DNA from 4 places in the Kribbella sp. NPDC056861 genome. Region 4 is predicted to be linked to each of the others. Evidence: riboswitches for the same ligand, from Rfam matches in the RefSeq annotation. Region 4 holds a riboswitch; each other region holds the start of a gene.
What was found. A riboswitch is a leader RNA that binds a small molecule or an ion and turns the genes downstream of it on or off. The one in region 4 is predicted to bind cobalamin.
Positions count from the first base shown of each region.

Region 1: it holds a riboswitch for cobalamin, as region 4 does, so the genes downstream of both, AB0P21_RS28905 (ABC transporter substrate-binding protein) here and AB0P21_RS10485 (prenyltransferase/squalene oxidase repeat-containing protein) in region 4, are expected to answer to the same signal.
Region 2: it holds a riboswitch for cobalamin, as region 4 does, so the genes downstream of both, AB0P21_RS04100 (putative cobaltochelatase) here and AB0P21_RS10485 (prenyltransferase/squalene oxidase repeat-containing protein) in region 4, are expected to answer to the same signal.
Region 3: it holds a riboswitch for cobalamin, as region 4 does, so the genes downstream of both, cobN (cobaltochelatase subunit CobN) here and AB0P21_RS10485 (prenyltransferase/squalene oxidase repeat-containing protein) in region 4, are expected to answer to the same signal.

Region 1 covers NZ_JBFBNQ010000006.1:140,645-145,346, reverse strand. Annotated here, with positions in the region: gene AB0P21_RS28920 (FMN-binding glutamate synthase family protein) at 1-438, shown strand, start outside; gene AB0P21_RS28915 (thiamine pyrophosphate-dependent enzyme) at 449-2,173, shown strand; gene AB0P21_RS28910 (hypothetical protein) at 2,198-3,172, shown strand; cobalamin riboswitch at 3,194-3,379, shown strand; gene AB0P21_RS28905 (ABC transporter substrate-binding protein) at 3,386-4,417, shown strand; gene AB0P21_RS28900 (iron chelate uptake ABC transporter family permease subunit) at 4,414-4,702, shown strand, end outside.
Region 2 covers NZ_JBFBNQ010000001.1:906,937-911,638, forward strand. Annotated here, with positions in the region: gene cobO (cob(I)yrinic acid a,c-diamide adenosyltransferase) at 1-523, opposite strand, end outside; gene AB0P21_RS04100 (putative cobaltochelatase) at 523-2,637, opposite strand; cobalamin riboswitch at 2,711-2,858, opposite strand; gene AB0P21_RS04105 (5'/3'-nucleotidase SurE) at 2,856-3,611, opposite strand; gene cobN (cobaltochelatase subunit CobN) at 3,656-4,702, opposite strand, start outside.
Region 3 covers NZ_JBFBNQ010000001.1:912,014-916,715, reverse strand. Annotated here, with positions in the region: gene AB0P21_RS04125 (AAA family ATPase) at 1-1,345, opposite strand, end outside; gene AB0P21_RS04120 (metalloregulator ArsR/SmtB family transcription factor) at 1,477-1,809, shown strand; gene AB0P21_RS04115 (hypothetical protein) at 1,806-2,249, shown strand; cobalamin riboswitch at 2,242-2,368, shown strand; gene cobN (cobaltochelatase subunit CobN) at 2,405-4,702, shown strand, end outside.
Region 4 covers NZ_JBFBNQ010000002.1:715,308-720,009, forward strand. Annotated here, with positions in the region: gene AB0P21_RS10480 (hypothetical protein) at 1-2,297, opposite strand, end outside; cobalamin riboswitch at 2,356-2,500, shown strand; gene AB0P21_RS10485 (prenyltransferase/squalene oxidase repeat-containing protein) at 2,642-4,702, shown strand, end outside.

The sequences.
Region 1 (4,702 bases), on a different contig from region 4:
GTGGCCAACGGCGTCGACATCGTCAAGCGGATCCTGCAGGGCGCCGACTACACCAACGCGGCCCGGGCGATGATGATGGCGACCGGCTGCATCCAGGCCCAGACCTGTCACACCAACACCTGCCCGGTCGGCGTCGCGACCCAGGATCGACGCCGGATGCGCGCGCTCGACGTCACCGACAAGACCAGCCGGGTCGCCAACTACCAGCGCGAGACGGTCCAGCAGGCGATGCAGGTGATCGCCTCGATGGGGCTCGACGGCCCGCACCAACTCGAGCCGCGGATGCTGCGCCGGCGGGTCGACCACACCCGGACCGAGAGCTACGCGGAGCTCTTCGACTATCTGGCGCCGGGGCAGTTGCTGGCCGGCGTACAGGACCTGCCGAAGGCGTGGGCTCGCGATTGGGTACAGGCAGACCCGGACGTCTTTCGACCTTAGGGGAATCGCAGTGAGCACTGTCGCGGAGTTGCTGGTGGAGTCGTTGGCCGAGCACGGTGTCACGTCGGTGTGGGGTGTGGTCGGGGACGCGCTCAATCCGGTCACCGACGCGATCAGGCGCGAGGACCGGGTCGAGTGGATCGGCGTTCGGCACGAGGAGGCGGGAGCCTTCGCCGCAGGCGGGCAGGCATCGCTGACCGGGCGGCTCGGGGTCTGTATGGGGACGGTCGGTCCGGGGGCGATCCACCTGCTCAACGGCCTGTACGACGCCGCCAAGTCGCGGGTGCCCGTGCTCGCGATCTGCGGGCAGGTGCCGCGCGAGGAGATCGGCAGCAACTTCTTCCAGGAGGTCAACAACGACGTCCTGTTCGCCGACGTCGCGGTCTTCAGCGCGACCGTGTCGACCGCCGAGCAGGCGCCCGCGCTGATCGAGCAGGCGGTCAACGCGGCGCTGGCCGAGCGGGGCGTCGCCGTGCTGTCGATTCCTGGGGACGTCGGCGGGCTCGAAGTACCGAAGGACACGCCGGTGCCGCAGTTCCACGAGCCTGCGTCGCAGACGGTTCCGGAGGTGGCTGAGCTGCAGAAGGTCGCGGCGGTGCTGAATGCGGCCGAGCGCGTGACTTTGCTGGTCGGCGCTGGGGCTCGCGATGCGTTGGCCGAGGTGCAGCAGTTGGCGAGCACGTTGGCGGCGCCGGCGGTGCTGACGCTGAAGGCGAAGGAAGGCTTCGAGGAGAACCTGCCGCAGGAGGTCGGCCAGTCCGGGCTGCTCGGCAACCACGCGACCAAGGTCGCCTTCGACGGATGCGACGTGCTGTTCCTGGTCGGGACGGACTTCCCGTACCGCGAGTTCCTGCCGGCCGGGAAGACCGTCGTACAGCTGGATCTGCGGGGTGGCCACATCGGCAGGCGGGTGCAGGTCGACCACGGGTTGGTCGGGCACGCGCAGCCGACGTTGGCGCAGTTGCTGCCGCTGCTGGAGCAGAAGAGCGACACGGGTCATCTGGACAAGGCGCTGCACTCGTACGCCGCCTGGCGGGAGCGGCAGGTGCAGTTCACCGACCCTGCCTTCGACCGCAAGCCGAAGGGGTTGTTGCGGCGCAAGGTGGACAACCCGGAGGCCCGGATCCGGCCCGAGTTGCTGGCCGCGATGATCGACCGGCACGCGGACGACGACGCGGTGTTCACCAGCGACACCGGGATGTCGACGGTGTGGCTGGCGCGGTTCGTCCGGATGCGCGGCGACCGGCGGCTGATCGGCTCGTACAACCTCGGCTCGATGGCGAACGCGATGCCGCAGGCGCTCGGGCTGTCGGCGGTCGATCGGGATCGGCAGGTGATCGCGTTCTGTGGCGACGGCGGGTTGTCGATGCTGCTGGGCGATCTGATCACCGCGGTCGCGTACGAGTTGCCGGTGAAGCTGGTCGTCTTCAACAACGGGCGGCTGGGGATGGTCAAGCTGGAGATGGAGCAGGTCGGGTTGCCGGAGTACGGGACGAAGCTGGCGAACCCGGACTTCTCGGAGGTGGCCAAAGCGATCGGGCTGACCGGCTTCCGGGTCGAGCGGCCGGGCGAGGTGGAGGGTGCGGTCGAGGCGGCGCTCCGGACTCCGGGGCCGGTGCTGATCGACGTGGTGACCAATGCCGATGAGATCGCGCTGCCGCCGTCGCCGACCTTGCAGCAGGGCTGGGGTTTCGCGATCGCCAAGTCGAAGGAGTTTGTCGAGAGCCACGAGTAGTCCGAAGAAGTAGGCTCTGTGATCATGCGTACTCGTTCGGTGGTGGCCCTGCTCGGCAGTACTGCGTTGCTGGCTGGTTGCGGTGGTCCCGGCGGCGAGACGGCTCCCAGCGTGCCGCCGCTCGTCTCGATCAGTACGACGCCGACCGAGTCGCCCTCAGCCACACCGACCGAGACCCTGGGGACGCCGCCGACCTCCAAGGTGGCCGACACCCTGTGCATGCGGATGGACCAGACGCTCGTCCAGAGCGCTCTAGCCGTCCCCGTGGTGAAGATCGACCCGAAGCAGGTTCCTGCCGACTTCGGCTTCCCGACGTACGACGTATGCCAGCTAGGGCTCAGCACGACTCCCGCCGGTCCCGTACTGCGGGTCGGCATCTCGGTGTTCCCCTCGGCTCCGGCTGACCTCGCTGCGGCGCGCAAGGCCTACGACGCCACCAAGGGCGAGCCCGCCAAGCCGGTGACGGTCGCCCAGGGTGGCTTCGGGACCAGCAAGTTCGTGGTGTTCCTGCTCAACGGCAAGCTGGTCAAGGTCAGCGGGCCGCCCGCGACGCTCGCGAAGTACGTCGTACTGGGTGAGGAGGCGGCTCAACAGCTCGACGGGCTGCCATCGACCACACCGCCGCCCCCTCGGCAGGAATGCGACCGCGGCACCAAGACCGCCGCGAACGTGATGGGCGTCGAGGCCACCATCCGCCGCGACAGCGAGACCCCCGCCGGCGACCTCGTCTGCGGCTGGATCACCAAGACCCGCGTGCTCTACTCGACCGCCCGCCGGGTCGCCGACGCCGAAGCCGTCGTCGCCCCGACCCGCAAACTCGAGACCTCCTTCCCGATCCCGCTCGGCGACGAGGGCTACGTCGACACCGCCACCGGCCGCGGCGTGATCCGCGTCGGCACGGACAAAATCATCGACCTCGTCCCCCTCCCGGCCGGCACCGCCGACAAGGACGACATGGTCTCCTTCGCCCTCGCGATGTCCAGCCTGTACACCCGCTGAGCCCGGCGTCCACGGCGGGTGCTTAGGTTGAGCCGCCGTGGTGTTCGGGAAATCGGTGTGATGCCGGTGCGGCCCTCGCCACTGTGATCGGGATGTTCTGGGGTTGTTCCGGATTCGGAGACCACTGGCTGTAGTTGGCTGGGAAGGTCAGGCCCTTGGACGTAGTACCCGTCAGCCAGGAGACCGGCCACGGCGTGTCACACCGTCCACGAGGTGCTGGAGGCGCGCGTGAAAACGCTGGCTGCTGCTGTTGTCGTACTGTCCCTGGTCACCGGTTGTGGTGGTGCGGCGAAAGCCGGGCCCGGCGCTGACGCGGTGACGGTGAAGAACTGCGGGGTCGACGTCACGGTCGACGGACCGCCGAAGCGGGTGTTCGCGGCGTACCAGCCGGCGATCGAGATGGCGCACGCGCTGGGGATCTCCGATCGGCTGGTCGGTACGGCGTACCTGGACGCGGAGGTGCTGCCGCAGTACGCCGCGGCGCAGCAGGACCGCAAGTACTACAAGAACCTGCCGAGTCGCGAGGAACTGCTCAGCCAGGAGCCGGACTTCGTGCTCTCCGGGTTCAACGACGTGTTCGCCAGCGCGGGCAGCGACGGGAGTTTCGGGACCCGCAAGAGTCTGTCGGAGCTCGGCGTCCGGACCTGGATCTTCAGTCCGCTCTGCCCGACCGCGGACGGTAAGGGTGACGAGGCGATCGACCCGTCGACGGTCTCGATGGACAACGTGTACGCCGATCTGCGCGACCTCGGCAAACTCTTCGACGCGGGCAGCAAGGCCGAGGCGGTGATCGCCGACCAGCAGATGCGGATCTCGGCGGTCGAGGCGAAGGTGAAGGGCGCCGACCGGCCGACCGTGGCGATCCTGCGTCCGGGGCTCGAGGGCGGCGGTCTGACCGTGTCGGGTGGGCCCGACTTCGGCACCGTGCTGATCAAGCAGGCCGGCGGGGTGAACGCGTTCGCCGACCTGACCTCGAAGCGGAACGTGAAGATCAGCGTCGAGGAGTTCATCAAGCGCGATCCCGACTACGTCCTGATCAGCGGTTGCTGCGACGCCGGCCTGACCGAGGCGAAGGTCCAGCCTGACGTGCAGAAGATGCTGGCCAACCCGGCCTACGCCAACCTCAAGTCGGTCAGGAACAAGCACGTCCTGCCGTGGTTGTTCGCGCATCACTCGGCCGGCGTCCGCGGCGCCAACTCGACCGAGCTGATCGCGAAGATCATCCACCCCGACCTGGTCAAGTGAGGTCCGAGCCGGCCCTGCTGCGCAGTGGCGGCGCCCGGTCGGCCGGTCTGCTCGTCGCGGTGGCCGTCCTGTTGGCGGCCGCGTTGCTGTCGATGCTGGCCGGCAACCAGTGGTTCGGGCCTCATGACGTGTACGTCGCGGCGGCGGATTTCACCGGCTCCGACACCGACCGGGTGATCCGCTACCTGCGGTTCCCGCGGACGGCCGTCGGGCTGCTGGCCGGGATGGCGCTCGGCCTGTCAGGTGCCGTGATGCAGGGCATCACCCGCAACTCGCTCGCCGATC
Region 2 (4,702 bases), on a different contig from region 4:
GCCGCTGGTCGGCGTTCCGGCCGGTGATCACGACGTACTGGTGACCGGGCCGCGACGTCAGCGTCTCGACCACCTCGTCGACGTCGACCCAGCCCCACTTCATCGGGTAGGTGAACTCGTCGAGCACGTACAGATCGTGCGTCTCGGCGGCGATCCGGCGCTGGATCTCGCGCCAGCCCTCGATCGCGTCGGCGGCGTGGTCCTCCTCGGTGCCGGCCTTGCGCGACCAGCTCCAGCCCTCGCCCATCTTGTGCCACTCGACCGGGCCGCCTTCACCCGTTGCCTCGTGCAACTTCCCGAGCGCCTTGAACGCGCTCTCCTCGCCGACTTTCCACTTCGCGCTCTTGACGAACTGGAAGACGCCGATGTTCCAGCCCTGGTTCCAGCCGCGCAGCGCCATCCCGAACGCGGCGGTCGACTTCCCCTTCATCTCCCCGGTGTGCACCATCAGCAACGGCCGGTTGCGGCGCTGCCGGGTGGTCAGGCCGTCCTTCGGTACGACGCTCGGCTGTCCTTGCGGCATCAGGCAGCGCTCCGATCGGTGACCGCGCGCACAAGATTGCCCGCGGCAACTTCGCCCAGGTCCAGGTACTCCGCGCCGAGGTCGGCGGCCAGCTCGGCCGAGAGGCCCAAGCGGACTCCGCGGCGTGGTTCGCAGTCGACCACGACCGACGCGATCCCCTGCTGGGCCAGCCAGCCTGCGGCTTGCTTGGCCTTGGCAAATGCCTTGTCGCCGGAGGTCGCGCGACCGTCGGTCACGAGGACCAGCAGAGGGCGTCGGCGCGGATCACGGATCGCGGCGATTCGCAGTACGTCGGAGGCTTTCATGAGGCCTTCGGCGAGTGGGGTGCGGCCGCCGGTCGGGAGGGATTCGAGGCGGCGTACTGCGGTCTCGACGCTGCCGGTCGGCGGGAGGGCGACGGTCGCCTCGGCACCGGCGAAGGTGACGAGACCGACCTTGTCGCGGCGCTGATAGGCATCGAGGAGGAGCGAGACGATCGCGGTCTTGACCTCGGACATCCGCCTCTTCGTGCCCATTGATCCGGACGCGTCGACGCAGAACAGGACGAGGTTGCCCTCGCGGCCTTCGCGGACGCCCAGGCGTACGTCGGAGCCGCGGACTGCGAGGCCGGGGCCGGTGCGGCCGCGGGCGTGCTGATGCGGGGCTGCGGTGCGGATGGTGGCGAGGAGGTGCGGGCGGCCGGATTCGCGGCCGACGCGGGGCCGGTCGCCGACTACGCGGCCGACCTCGGTGAGCGCTCTCGAGCGGCGGCCGGCTACGCCTGGGCCGGCGGAATCGATGGTGAGCAGGCGGGCTTTGTACGGCGCGGAGCTGGCTGCTACCTGGCCGGTCGGGGCTGGGCCCGGGAGAGCGCTTCCTGAGTTCTCGGCCGGTTTGTCGGAGTCGGCGTTGGTGGGTGACAGCGTTGGGTCGTCGGCATTGCTCTCGCCGGCGGAGTCACCGTCATCCGGGCGCCCGTTGTCCGGTCCGCCGTCGTCCGGCCCTGCGTCGGGGCCGCCATCGGGGTTGTTGTCCGGACCACCATCCGGGCCGCCATCCGGGTCGTCGTCGGGATCAGGGTCCGGCGGGGTGCTGTTCTGGATCGCCTGCTCGAGTTGCTCGTCATCCAGCCCAGGAGCGTCGAACGGGTTGCGGCGCTTGCGGTGCGGCAGGGCGAGCTTCGCCGCGGCGCGGACGTCCTCGACCTCGACGACCGTCCGGCCGGACCAGGCCGCGTGGGCTACCGCAGTACGGGCGGTGACCAGGTCGGCGCGCATGCCGTCGACGTCGAAGGAGGCGCAGATCTCGGCGATCTGGCGCAGCGCCGCGTCGGTGAGGATCACGTCGGCGAGGCGGGACTGGGCCTTGACGATCCGCTCGGACAGCTCGGCCTGCGGACCGGCGTACTTGGTGACGAAGGCGGCCGGGTCGGCCTCGTAGGTGAGCCGGGCGCGCATCACCTCGACCCGTACTGCGGGGTCGCGGCTGGCGACGACGTCGACCGTGAGGCCGAAGCGGTCGAGCAGTTGCGGGCGGAGTTCGCCCTCTTCGGGGTTCATCGTGCCGACCAGGACGAAGCGCGCGGGGTGGGTGATCGAGACGCCGTCGCGCTCGACGGTGGCGCGGCCCATCGCGGCGGCGTCGAGGAGTACGTCGACCAGGTGGTCGTGGAGGAGGTTGACCTCGTCGACGTACAGGAGGCCGCGGTGGGCTGCGGCGAGCAGGCCTGGTTCGTAGACGGTGACGCCCTCAGAGAGCGCTCGCTCGAGGTGGAGAGAGCCGAGTACTCGGTCTTCGGTGGCGCCTACTGGTAGCTCTACCAGTCGGGCGGGCCGCGGGTGCGAGCTGTTGTCGGCGGGGTGCGGGCCGTCAGGGCAGGTGGGGTCCGGGTTGGTGGGGTCGCAGGAGAAGCGGCAGCCTTCCAGGACGTCGACGGCGGGCAGGATCTCGGTCAGCGCGCGGACGGCGGTGGACTTCGCCGTGCCTTTCTCGCCGCGGATCAGTACGCCGCCGATCGCCGGGGAGACCGCGGCAAGGATCAGCGCGAGCTGGAGGTCCTCCATGCCGACCACGGCGGTGAAGGGAAAGCCGTTCGAGACCGGCTTGAGGTTCTGACTGATCGGGGTAGACCCCATCGGCGGTGCTTCCCTTCGTCCCGCGGGTGTCCACGCCCGCCTTGGCACTGGCACGCCGGGGCGCGGAGAGCGCTCCCTGGCGGAAGGTCGCGGATGTCCTGGCTTCCGGGCGAGAGCCCGGTCACAGTGGCGGGACCGCCCCGGAATTCAGCCCAGCAGGGCTGTCACCGGTGTTCCTCCACGACCTTCCCGGCGATCATTCCACACCGGCCGTGGAGCTAATTTGTGAAGGCCGCCGACAGGTGGTCCGCGGCCGAATCGCCGGGGAGTTCGCCGACGCCGGTGATCGGGGTGACGGTGATGTAGCCGGCGAGCAGCAGCGCCTCGTCGGTGTCGGTCTCGGTCGGCGGCTCACGCAGTACCTGGCCGACGATCGGCTCGCCCGTCGGGGACTTCTCCAGCACCAGCCGGGACCGCTCGTACGGCACCAGCCGGGCCCAGCGGGCGCCCTTGAGCTCCGACACGGGCACGTCGGGCACGTTGACGTTGATGACCGTCCCGACCGGCTGCTCCAGCAGCCAAGAGAGCGCTTCCCGGGCCACCGCACCGGCCGTTTCGTTGTACGACGGCTGCTCGGAGTCGATGCTGATCGCGAGCCCGGACAAGCCCTGGCTGGCGGCGGTCAGCGCCGCGGCCACCGTGCCGGAGTGCAGGATCGGGCCGATGTTGTGACCGTTGTTGATCCCCGAGACGACCACGTCCGGCGACGGGCCGAACGCGCCCAGCCGGGCCAGCGTCACCGCCAGCGCCGGTGTCCCGTCGATCCCGATGAAGCCGTTCTCACCGGTCTTCGACGCGATCGCCTTGCCGATCATCCCGGCCCGCGAGCTGCCGACGCCGCTCTGGTCGTCCCACGGCGCGACCACCTGCACCGCGTGGCCGGCCTCCGTCATCGCCGCGGCGAGCGCCTGGATCCCGGCGGACTCGTAACCGTCGTCGTTGGTGACCAGGACTCTGAGCTGTTCGGACGCCATGCGTCCACCCAATCACACCCTGGCCACCCTCGCCGCCCGATCACTCAGCCGCGATCCTCGATGTCCCCCTCGGTCTCCAGTACTGCGGTCCGCAGCGTCTCCAGCGCCTCCGCGCTCGGCTCCGACCACAGTCCGCGCTGAGCAGCCTCGAGCAGCCGCTCGGCGATCCCGTGCCGCGCCCACGGGTTCGACTTGCGGAAGAACTCGGCGATCTCCGGGTTCGCGACGTACTCCGTGGTCAACGTCTCGTACATCCAGTCGTCGACCACCCCGGCAGTGGCGTCGTACCCGAACAGGTAGTCCACCGTCGCCGCCATCTCGAAGGCGCCCTTGTACCCGTGGCGCTGCATCGCCGCCATCCAGCGCGGGTTCACCACCCGGGCCCGGAAGACCCGCTTGGTCTCCTCCTCCAGCGTCCGCGTCTTGACCTGCGCCGGTACCGCGGAGTCGCCGATGTAGGCCTTCGGGTTGGAGCCGGTCAGGTGCCGCACCATCGCGACCATGCCGCCGTGGTACTGGAAGTAGTCGTCGGAATCCATGATGTCGTGCTCACGGGTGTCCGCGTTCTTGGCCGCGACCTGGATCCGGGCGTAGGCGCGCTCCATCGACGGCCGGGCCTCCGCGCCGTCGAGATCCTTTCCGTAGGCATAGCCGCCCCAGACCGCGTAGACCTCGGCCAGCTCGGCGTCGGTACGCCAGTTGCGCGCGTCAACGAGTGGCAGCAGACCGGCGCCGTACGAACCGGGCTTGGAACCGAACACCCGCGCCGTGGACGATCGCATGTCATTGCCCGCAGCAACATCGGCGTCGACGTGCGCCCGCAGGTAGTTGCTGTCGGCATCCTCGTCCAGCGCGGCCACCCTGCGGACGGCCTCGTCCAGCAGCGTGACGACGTGCGGGAAGGCGTCGCGGAAGAAGCCGGAGATCCGGATCGTCACGTCGACGCGCGGCCGGCCGAGCTCCTCCAGCGAGACGACCTCGAAGCCGGTGACCCGTCGGGAAGCCTCGTCCCAGACCGGACGGCAACCCAGCAGCCAGAGCACCTCGGCGAGGTCGTCGCCCTGGGTGCGCATCGCGGAGGTGCCCCAGAC
Region 3 (4,702 bases), on a different contig from region 4:
GCTCCTGGATCGGCAGCCCGAACTCCTTGCGGCGCTGGTTGGTCTTGATCTCGGCCACCATCTTGCGGACGGCTTCCTTGATCGACTCCAGCCCGATCAGCGCCTCCAGCTCGGCGAGCGCATCGTCCTCGGGCACCGGCTCGGGAGCGACGAAGTCATCCACCTCCGCCGCCGGCGCCGGTACTACGTTCGCCGCGGCGGCAGCCGGTACGGCGTTGGTCAATGGCTCGGGCGCAGCCTCAACGACGACCTCAGGCACCGGGGGAGCGGCATTCGATCCCCACGTATGCGTCAACGGCCCGTCCGGCGCCGTCAACTCGATCTCAGGCGCGCCACCATCAACACTCGACTGATCGAGAATCTCGAAGAACGCAGCAAGATCCGGCACCTCCGGATCCGGCCACGGCCCCTGCTCGAGCACTCCAGCCAAGTGGATCGACACCCGAGTCGCCGCAGCCGCCCACGACCGCGCCAGCATCTGCTGATCCTGAGCGACCGCACGCCCCAGCCACTCGGTATTGCTGCGCAACCAAGCCTGCGGATCGAAGCCCCGCCTGAGATCGGCCAGCGCGTTCTCGACGTCCCACCCGTCGACCCCGAGAATCTGCCCCACCGCCGGCGGCTGAGCACTGAGCCCCGCAGTACGGATCAACCGCGCCAGCAGCTGCGAGAAGTTCAGCGAAGGATTGTCGGCAACCGTCAGCGACAGCTTGTCGTGCGTGTCCCGCAGCGTGTCGAGCGAGTACCGCAGGGCTGACGCGGGCCCGGCCAGTTCCGGCAGTACTGCGCGCTCTGCGTCGCTCAGCACCGTCGTCCGCCAGAACTGCAGGATCGTGTCGTAGTCGGCCTCGGTGTGCATCCGGGTGACCTCGCGGTCGGCCATCACCCGGTCGTACCCGGCGGTCAACGCCTTGGCGCGCGCGGCCAGCGGCGGCGCATCGCGGAACAGGCTCACCACATCACGCGACAGCTGCAGCGCCTCCAGGCGTCCGGCGACGTCGAAACTCCGCGCGCCGGAGATCACCAGCAGCGGCCAGTCGGTCGCGGCGACCTGGATCAGGTGACCGGCGCCGCCGTACCGCGTGGTCGATCTGTGGAAGTCACGCGTCAGCTCAGCCGAGAGATCGGCGTGCTCCCCGTGGAGCACCGGAATCCACCCGGCCAGCAGCGGCGCCACCTGGTGGGCGAACCACACCGCGGCGGGCGTTCCCTCGACGAAGTCCGGAAAGGCCCCCGGCCGCAGCGCCTTCGGGTCGTCGCCCCAGGCGCGCAACCGGTCGCGGACGCCGGTCAGCCACTCGTCCGGCACCTGCCAGGGTCGGTCGGCGCCGAGAACGTCGAGCACGCGCGCTCTCCGGGTGTGCTGAACCACAGAATTCCTTTCGGCCTGTCAGGCAGCTGGCCCGCCCACTTTAGTGCGTCCGGCGAACGTTCTAGCGCTTGCCAATAGTTAACAGAGTCTGTAACTATTAAGTCATGGCAGACGACGTCGACCGCTTCTTCGAAGTACTCGCTGATCCGACGCGCCGGCAGGTCGTCCGGTTGCTAGGAGAAGGCCCTCGCCGAGCCGGCGAGCTGGCCACGGCCACGGGTTCGTCGGCGCCGGCCATGAGCCGCCACCTGCGGATCCTGCTGTCCGCCGACCTGATCTCCGACGAACGGGTGGCCGACGACGCGCGGCTGCGGGTCTTCCGGCTGCGACAGGAGCCGGTGGTCGCAGTACAGGCCTGGCTCGACCAGTTGCAGGCGCACTGGCAGGAGCAGTTGGGCGCATTCAAAAGACATGTCGAGCAAGGGGAGAACTCATGACCAAGCAATCAGCCTCCGCCTCCGTCGAGGTCGCCACCGACCCGGCAGCGGCGTTCCACCTCTTCACCGCCGAGATCGACCTGTGGTGGGTCCGCGGCCCGATCAACTTCTTCGACGCCAACCGAGCCATCGGCATGCAGATCGAGCCCGGCGTCGGCGGCCGAGTCCTCGAGATCTACCGCTACGCCGACCCCACCACCGCCGAAGACGTCCTCGAACTAGGCCAGATCACCGCCTGGGAACCCGGCGCCCTCTTCGCCTACCGCAGCTCGGTCGACGACACCGAGGTCGAGATCCGCTTCGAACCCACCGAGACCGGCACCCGAGTCAGCGTCGAACAAGTCCTCACCGCAGGCGGCACCAAGGCCTTCTACTTCTGGCCCAATGTCATCGGCTGGTACGTCGACCACACCGCCCAGCAGTCGTCGCCTCGACGGTAGGGCTAGAGTCTGTTTCTCATCGACGGATGTGCAGGAACCCGGTGTGAGTCCGGGACGGTCCCGCCACTGTGACCGCGCTTGCGCGGGAGTCAGGAACTGCTGCTGTCGTACCTGCCACCTGGGGCGTGGACACCCCGAGGAAGGACCGGCCGCGCGTGCCCGCGAATCTGCTGCTGCTCTCTACTGCCGACACCGATCTGCTGGCTGCGTCGCAAGCCCAGGCCGGGTGGCGGGTCGCCAACCCCGCCCGGGTCGAGCTTGCCGACCTGCCGACGCTGCTCGAGGGCGTCGAGGTTGTCGTGGTCCGCCTGTTGGGCGGTCGGCGCGCCTGGGAGGAGGGGCTCGACGCGGTTATCGCCTCAGGCCTCCCGACGGTCGTGCTCAGCGGTGAGGCGGCCCCCGACGCCGAGCTGATGTCGATGTCGACAGTTCCCGCCGGCGCGGTCTCGGAGGCGCTCGGTTACCTGCGCGAAGGCGGGTCCGAGAACCTCAAGAACCTGGCGGGCTTCCTCAGCGACACCATCCTGCTGACCGGCGACGAGTTCGATCCGCCGAAGACCCTCCCGACGTACGGGCTCAGGGCCGGCCGCACGTATACCAAGGACACCCGCGCGGTGGTCGGCGTCGTCTACTATCGCGCCCACGAGATCTCCGGCAACACTGCCTTCGTCGACTCCCTCGCCAACGCGATCGAGGCTGCGGGCGCCCAAGCCCTCCCCGTGTACTGCGGAACGCTGCGCGGCCTTGACCCCAGCCACGACGACAACGCCCAGCTGTTCGAGATGCTGCGCGAATGCGACGTCCTCGTCACCACCCTGCTGGCAGCAGGCGGCACAGTCGCCTCCAACGCGACAGCCGGCGGCGACGACTCCTGGGACGCCGGCGCGCTCGCCTCGCTCGACATCCCGCTCATTCAGGGCCTCGCGCTGACCTCCACCCGCGAGCAGTGGCTCGAGAGCGACGCCGCGATCAGCCCGCTCGACGCCGCCACCCAGGTCGCGATCCCCGAGTTCGACGGCCGCCTGATCACCATCCCGTTCTCCTTCAAGGCGTACGACGCCGAGGGCATCGCCAGCTACGCGCCTGACGAGGAGCGTTGCGCCCGCCTCGCCGGTATCGCGGTCGCCCAGGCCAAGCTCCGCCACGTGCAACCCGCCGACAAGAAGCTCGCGCTGGTCCTCTCCTCCTACCCGACCAAGCACGCCCGGATCGGCAACGCGGTCGGCCTCGACACCCCGGCCTCGGCAGTCGTCCTGCTCGGCCAGCTCAAGGACGCCGGCTACGACCTCGGCCCCGACCTCAACCTCGACGAGCTGCAGGGCGCGGACGGCGCCGACGGCCTGGTCCACCGCCTGATCGCGGCCGGCGGTCACGACGTCGACTGGCTCACCGACGAGCAGCTGTCCAGCGCCGTCGCGAAGATCCCGCTCTCCACCTACGCGAAGTGGTTCGGCAAGACCCCAGAGTCGTTGCAGACGGCAATGATCGAGGCTTGGGGTGAAGCCCCCGGCTCCCTGTACGTCGACCTGTCGGGCCCCGAGCCCGCGATCGCGCTCGCGGCGCTCCGGTTCGGCAACGTAGTACTGATGATCCAGCCGCCCCGCGGCTTCGGCGAGAACCCGGTCGCGATCTACCACGACCCCGACATGGCGCCCTCGCATCACTACCTCGCGGCCTACCGCTGGCTGGAAGCGCCGGTGGAAGAAGGCGGTTTCGGCGCCCACGCGGTCGTCCACCTCGGCAAGCACGGCACGCTCGAGTGGCTGCCAGGTAAGGGCATAGGCATGGCCGCCGACTGCGCGCCCGACGCAGTACTGGGCAACCTGCCGCTCGTCTACCCGTTCATCGTCAACGACCCGGGCGAGGGCACGCAGGCCAAGCGCCGCGGGCACGCCGTGATCGTCGACCACCTGGTACCGCCGATGGCGCGGGCCGAGACGTACGGCGACATGGCCAAGCTCGAGTACCTGCTCGACGAGTACGCCACCGTCTCGGCGCTCGACCCCGACAAGGTCCCCACCCTGCGGGCGCAGATCTGGACCCTGATCCAGGCCGCGCAGCTGCACCACGACCTGCACACCTCGGAGAAGCCGGAGGACGAGGAGTTCGACGAGTTCGTCCTGCACCTCGACGGCTACCTGTGTGAGATCAAGGACGTGCAGATCCGCGACGGGCTGCACATCCTCGGCGGCGGGCCGGTCGGTGAGGCGCGGGTCAACCTCGTCCTCGCCGTACTGCGTGCGCAGCAGATGTGGGGCGGCGTCTCGGGCGCGGTACCGGGTCTGCGGGCCGCGCTCGGCCAGACGTTCGGCGTCGACGAAGCCGCGATGCTGGCCAACCCGGGCGTCGCAGTACCGGAGTTGGCCGATCTCGCAACGCTGGCCGACCTTCCTGCCGTGAGCGGCGCCGACGGCGTCGACCTGCTGGAGGCCGTCGCGCGCAAGCTCGTGGCC
Region 4 (4,702 bases):
ACCGGTGAGCCGTCCGCAGTACGGGCTCCTTCGCTGAGGTCGACCTGACTCACCAGCGCGCGACAGCCGTTGCGGACCGCGGTGGTGGTCAGAATCAGTTGACCAGTCATCGCCTCCTCGGCCTTGCCGTCACCCGGCAGGAACAGCGTGCGCAGGGCGGGCACCTTCCGCTCCCAGGCCGTCTCCATCAGGCCGGCCCGATCCAGCGGCTGCCGCGAAGGCGTCCGGTACTCCGCGGTCGCATCGAACCGCAGCCCCGCAACGCTCGCCAGCAGGTCGCTCGACAGCGTCGAGATGGTCGCCGCCCCGAGCGCCTCGTGGCCGGCCATCGCCTTGACCGCCGTCAACGGCTGATCGGTGAACCGGGCAACAGTCAGACCGAACGCACCTCCACTGGCACCACCTGAGAACAGCACCGCATGCTTCCCGCAACCACTGCCCGCAGTACTGAGCTTCTCGAGCGCCGAGGCAGTCCAGTACGTCGCTCGAATACCGCCACCCTCCGCGGCAACCATCACCATCGGCCGCAGGCTGAGCCCACCGTCCAGCGGGACCGTGCAGCGCGTCGGCTGCGCCACCCACGCGTCGAACGCCGCCTGTAGGGTCGGCCGATCGGGCAGCCCGCCCGCGGGTTTGGCCGTCAACGGATGGACCTCGGTCCTGCCGCCGATCAGACTCGTCAGCAACATCGCGAGAAGCAGCAACCCGATCATCGGCGTCGCCCGCTGGCGCAGCCACTTGGTCTGGAAGATCTCCGGCGGCTGCCGTTCCTGCGCGTACGCCACCACGACCCCACCCAGCACCACCAGGGTCGTCAAGGCGAGCATCGTCGCCGCCAGCACCCCGAGCATCTCGGCGATCCGCCGCGGGAACGAGCCCAGCAACAAGATCCCGAGACTCGCGCCGAGGATGAAGCCCGCCCGCACCTTGCTCCGCGGCGGCGTGACGACGGTCGTCCGCCCGTCCCGGTTCACGCCAGGCGTGACGAGATGGCCGTACCAGCCAAGCAGCCCGGTGGACTCCGGTCGCCCCCACCGCTGGATCGCCTGCAGCACCGGCCACGAGGCCAGCCACACCCCGATCCCCAGCACCACGCCGATCAGCGCCGCCACGACCGGATGCACGACGTACGACGAATCGAACAGACCGACCGCGTCGCCCGCAGCAAGACCGGTAAAGGCGCGAACCATGCCCAGCCCACCCAAAGAGACCGCGGTCACCGCGAGCATGTCGCCGGCGATCATCACGTCGCGCGGGAACCACGGCCCGACCTCGCGCAACTTCTCCGGCTCCACCCCCGGCTTGCCGCGCAGCAAGCGGGACAGGCCGAGTACCAGCACCGGGATCAAGCAGAAGACGATCAGCCGCCGCTTGAAGACCTCACCCTGGCCGGACACGGCGATCACCAGCGCCACCAGGGGCAGCAGCACCGGACCGATCAACCAGAGCTTGAGGTTGTGGCGGCGTGGTTCGCCGTCGCTGTTGTAGAACGGCCAGCCGTAGCTGTCGCCGCGCACTCGGCGCACCGCCCAGTCGCTGCGGATCCTGCCCAGCAAGAAGACCACCGGCAGCAGCACCGCGTAGTACAGGAGGGCGGAGGCGATCGCGTGCCAGACGCCGGTGCCGTCGTCGAGCCATCGGCGCTGTACGTCGGGGAGCTGGTCGAGCACGTCGGTGCCGGGCACCACCGTCAGCAAGGCCAGTGGCAGGAAGGCGAGCAGGCTGAACCGCTGGATCCACAGCGCCCGCCGGATCCGCGGTACGGCGGCTTTGATCGTCGGCCAGTGATAGCTGAACAGGAGAACGAGAACGGAGGCGAAGGCCACCCACTTCAGCATGGTGAGCACGGTCAGGCCGATCACCTGAGCGTTGCCGACACAGTCGCCGCCGCCGCACCGCTCGCGGCCGAGCAGGTACGTCCCGACGTTCTCGAGCGCGTCGAGGCCGGCCAGTAGCAGCACGGGTCCAGTGGGGACGAAGCGTTTGAGCGCCGGCACGTAGATCCCGATGAAGACGAAGTCGAGCAGCAGGTAGATCGCCAGCAACGGCAGCCAGTCGGTCAACTGCTCGACGGTCAGCTTGCTGTGCCAGCCGCCGTACTGCTGCGCGGCGAGCGGTCCGCTCATCCCGTGGAACGACCAGGAGGTGCCGCCGTCGGCGAGGAAGCCCGCTGCCAGCAGGCTGATCTCGTTCATCGCCAGCCAGACCGCCGCCAGCGCCGCGAGCATCGCCCCCACCCACCGGAAGTCGGCCGGCGCCGGTCCCGGTTCTGCTTCGTCCCCCACCATCGCCCCCACAGCTACGGATCCATTACTCCCAGTCACATTGGGACACACTCCGCTGCGTCGAACAAGGGTTCGGGGTAACCTCGTCAGGCTCTCCAACAACTTCATGACTCGTCGCGTGGGGGAAGCCGGTCCGAAGCCGGCGCTGACCCGCAACCGTGGGCGGAAGGTGACTTCCGCGAGCCGGACCACCCGCCGACGAGCCTGCGAACTCCTCACCCGTCGTGGTCTACGGGCGGAGTCCGGACCGACGACGTTCCGTCCCCCGCTGCGCGTGCGCCGACGCGCGCGCCGGGGCGACGAGCGGGCTGCGGCTGGACCACCGTCCTCGGCCGCCCGCCCCGAAGCCAGGTCCCATGCGCACCACCGCTCGCTGGTCGTCAGCACTCGCCGCCTCCGCCCTACTGCTCACCGGTACTACGGCCCTGCCCGCCCAAGCAGCGCAGAGCGCACCAGCCGCGCAGACCGCCCAAGCCGCGCGGGCAGCGCGGGCAGCGCAGGCAGCGCGGGCACCGCAGACCATGCAGGCAGCGCCCGCGACGACTGCCGCCACCGCCGGCGCTACAGCTGCCGCCCAGTGGATGGCAGGCCAGCTCGTCGACGGCGCGATCCCCGGTTTCGCGGGCCCCGACTGGGGCCTGACGATCGACACCCAGTGGGGCCTGATCGCCGCCGAGGCCGATCCAACGGTGATCGCGCAGGTGGTCAACGCCGTCCAGACCCATGTGCCCGACTACGCGGGTCCCGGCTGGTACCCCGACCCCGAGGCACGGATCGCCGGCGCCACCGCGAAGGTGCTGCTGTCCGCCGTGACCGCGGGCAAGGACGTCACCAACTTCGGCGGCCGGAACATGCGGCAGGAAACGCTGGACCTGATCGCGGGTCAGGACGCCGGCGTCGAGCAAGGCAGGCTCCGCGACAAGGCGACAGGGGGCGACGACACCAACATCTTCAGCCAGTCGCTCGCGGTGATCGGGCTGGCCCGCTCGGGCGGCGTACCGGAGTCGGCAGTGACGTACCTCCTGCGGCAACAGTGCAGCGACGGCTACTTCCGGATGTTCTACAACGACCTGAAGACCTGCGACGAAGCCGGGGGCGCCCCGGACGGCGACGGTACGGCGATGGCCGTCCAGGCGCTGATGACCGCGCAGGCCTACGGCATCGGTGGGATCGACCAGGCCATCGCCCGCGCCAGCACCTGGCTCATGTCCGTGCAGAAGCCGGACGGCTCCTTCGGCGGCGGCGTGTCCACGGAAGGCTCGAACTCCAACAGCACCGGGCTGATCGCGCAGGCACTAGTCGGCGACGGCAGGACGCAGCAGGCGGCGCGCGCGACCGCTTGGGTCGAAGGCATGCAACTGACCGCCGCGAACGCAGGCACCGGCCCGGCGGTCCCCGATATCGGCGCGATCGCCTACAACGGCGACTCGCTTGCCGACGGCATCGCCAACGGACTGGGCATCGGTGTCGACCAATGGCGCCGGTCGACTCCGCAGGCAGTGTTCGCGTTGGCGCCGATCCCCTTCGCCGACCTGGCCTGGACCGATCCGAACCCGCCGACGACACCTCCGACGGTTCCCACGCCGACCGTGACGGTCACCGCGACGGCTACGGCCACAGCAACTGCCACACGGACTGCGACGGCGACTGTGACCCAGCGCCCGACCTCGACGCCGACTGTCACCAAGCTCGTGCCGAAGCCCGGCCGCACCACCACCCGGACCTTGACGGCACCGCCGCTCCCCCGAGCAACAACGACCCGGACCAACACGGTGGTCGTCATGCCGACCGCGCCGGCTCTCCCCCGTCAGCAGCCACAGCCGACCGTGACTGTGACCCCCACACCGGTCATCCCACCGACCACGGCCCCGACGACGCCGCCCGCATCGACCCAGACCAGCAGTCCCGGCGCGGACAGCACAGCGACGTACCTGCAGACGCAACTGGTCGGCGCCAACCACCTCGAGGTCGATCGCGACGGAAAGCGCTATGTCGACTATGACGGCACCGTCGACCTCGGCCTGGCCCTGCGGCAAGCCGGGAAGCTGCCCGACACGCTCGGCAGCATCACCTCGCTGATCACCCATCCCGACTCGCTCGCGGCGTACACCCGCGGTGCGCCGTACGAGGACGACCAGGCCCGGTACGCCGGTCCGCTGGCCAAGACCGTGCTGCTGCTCGCCCTCACCACTAAAGATGCCGTTGGCAACGATCTCGCCGGGGAGCTGGCCGGCCGGATCCAGCCGGACGGGCGGATCACCGACCAGAGCAAACTCGGTGACCAGTCCAACCTGGTCAGCCAGGCGTACGGCGTACTGGCGCTGACCGCTGTCGGTCGTGGCGACGATGCGAAGAAGGCACGGGACGGGCTGCTCCGGCAGCAGTGTGGGGACGGCTCGTTCCCGGCGCAGTTCGGG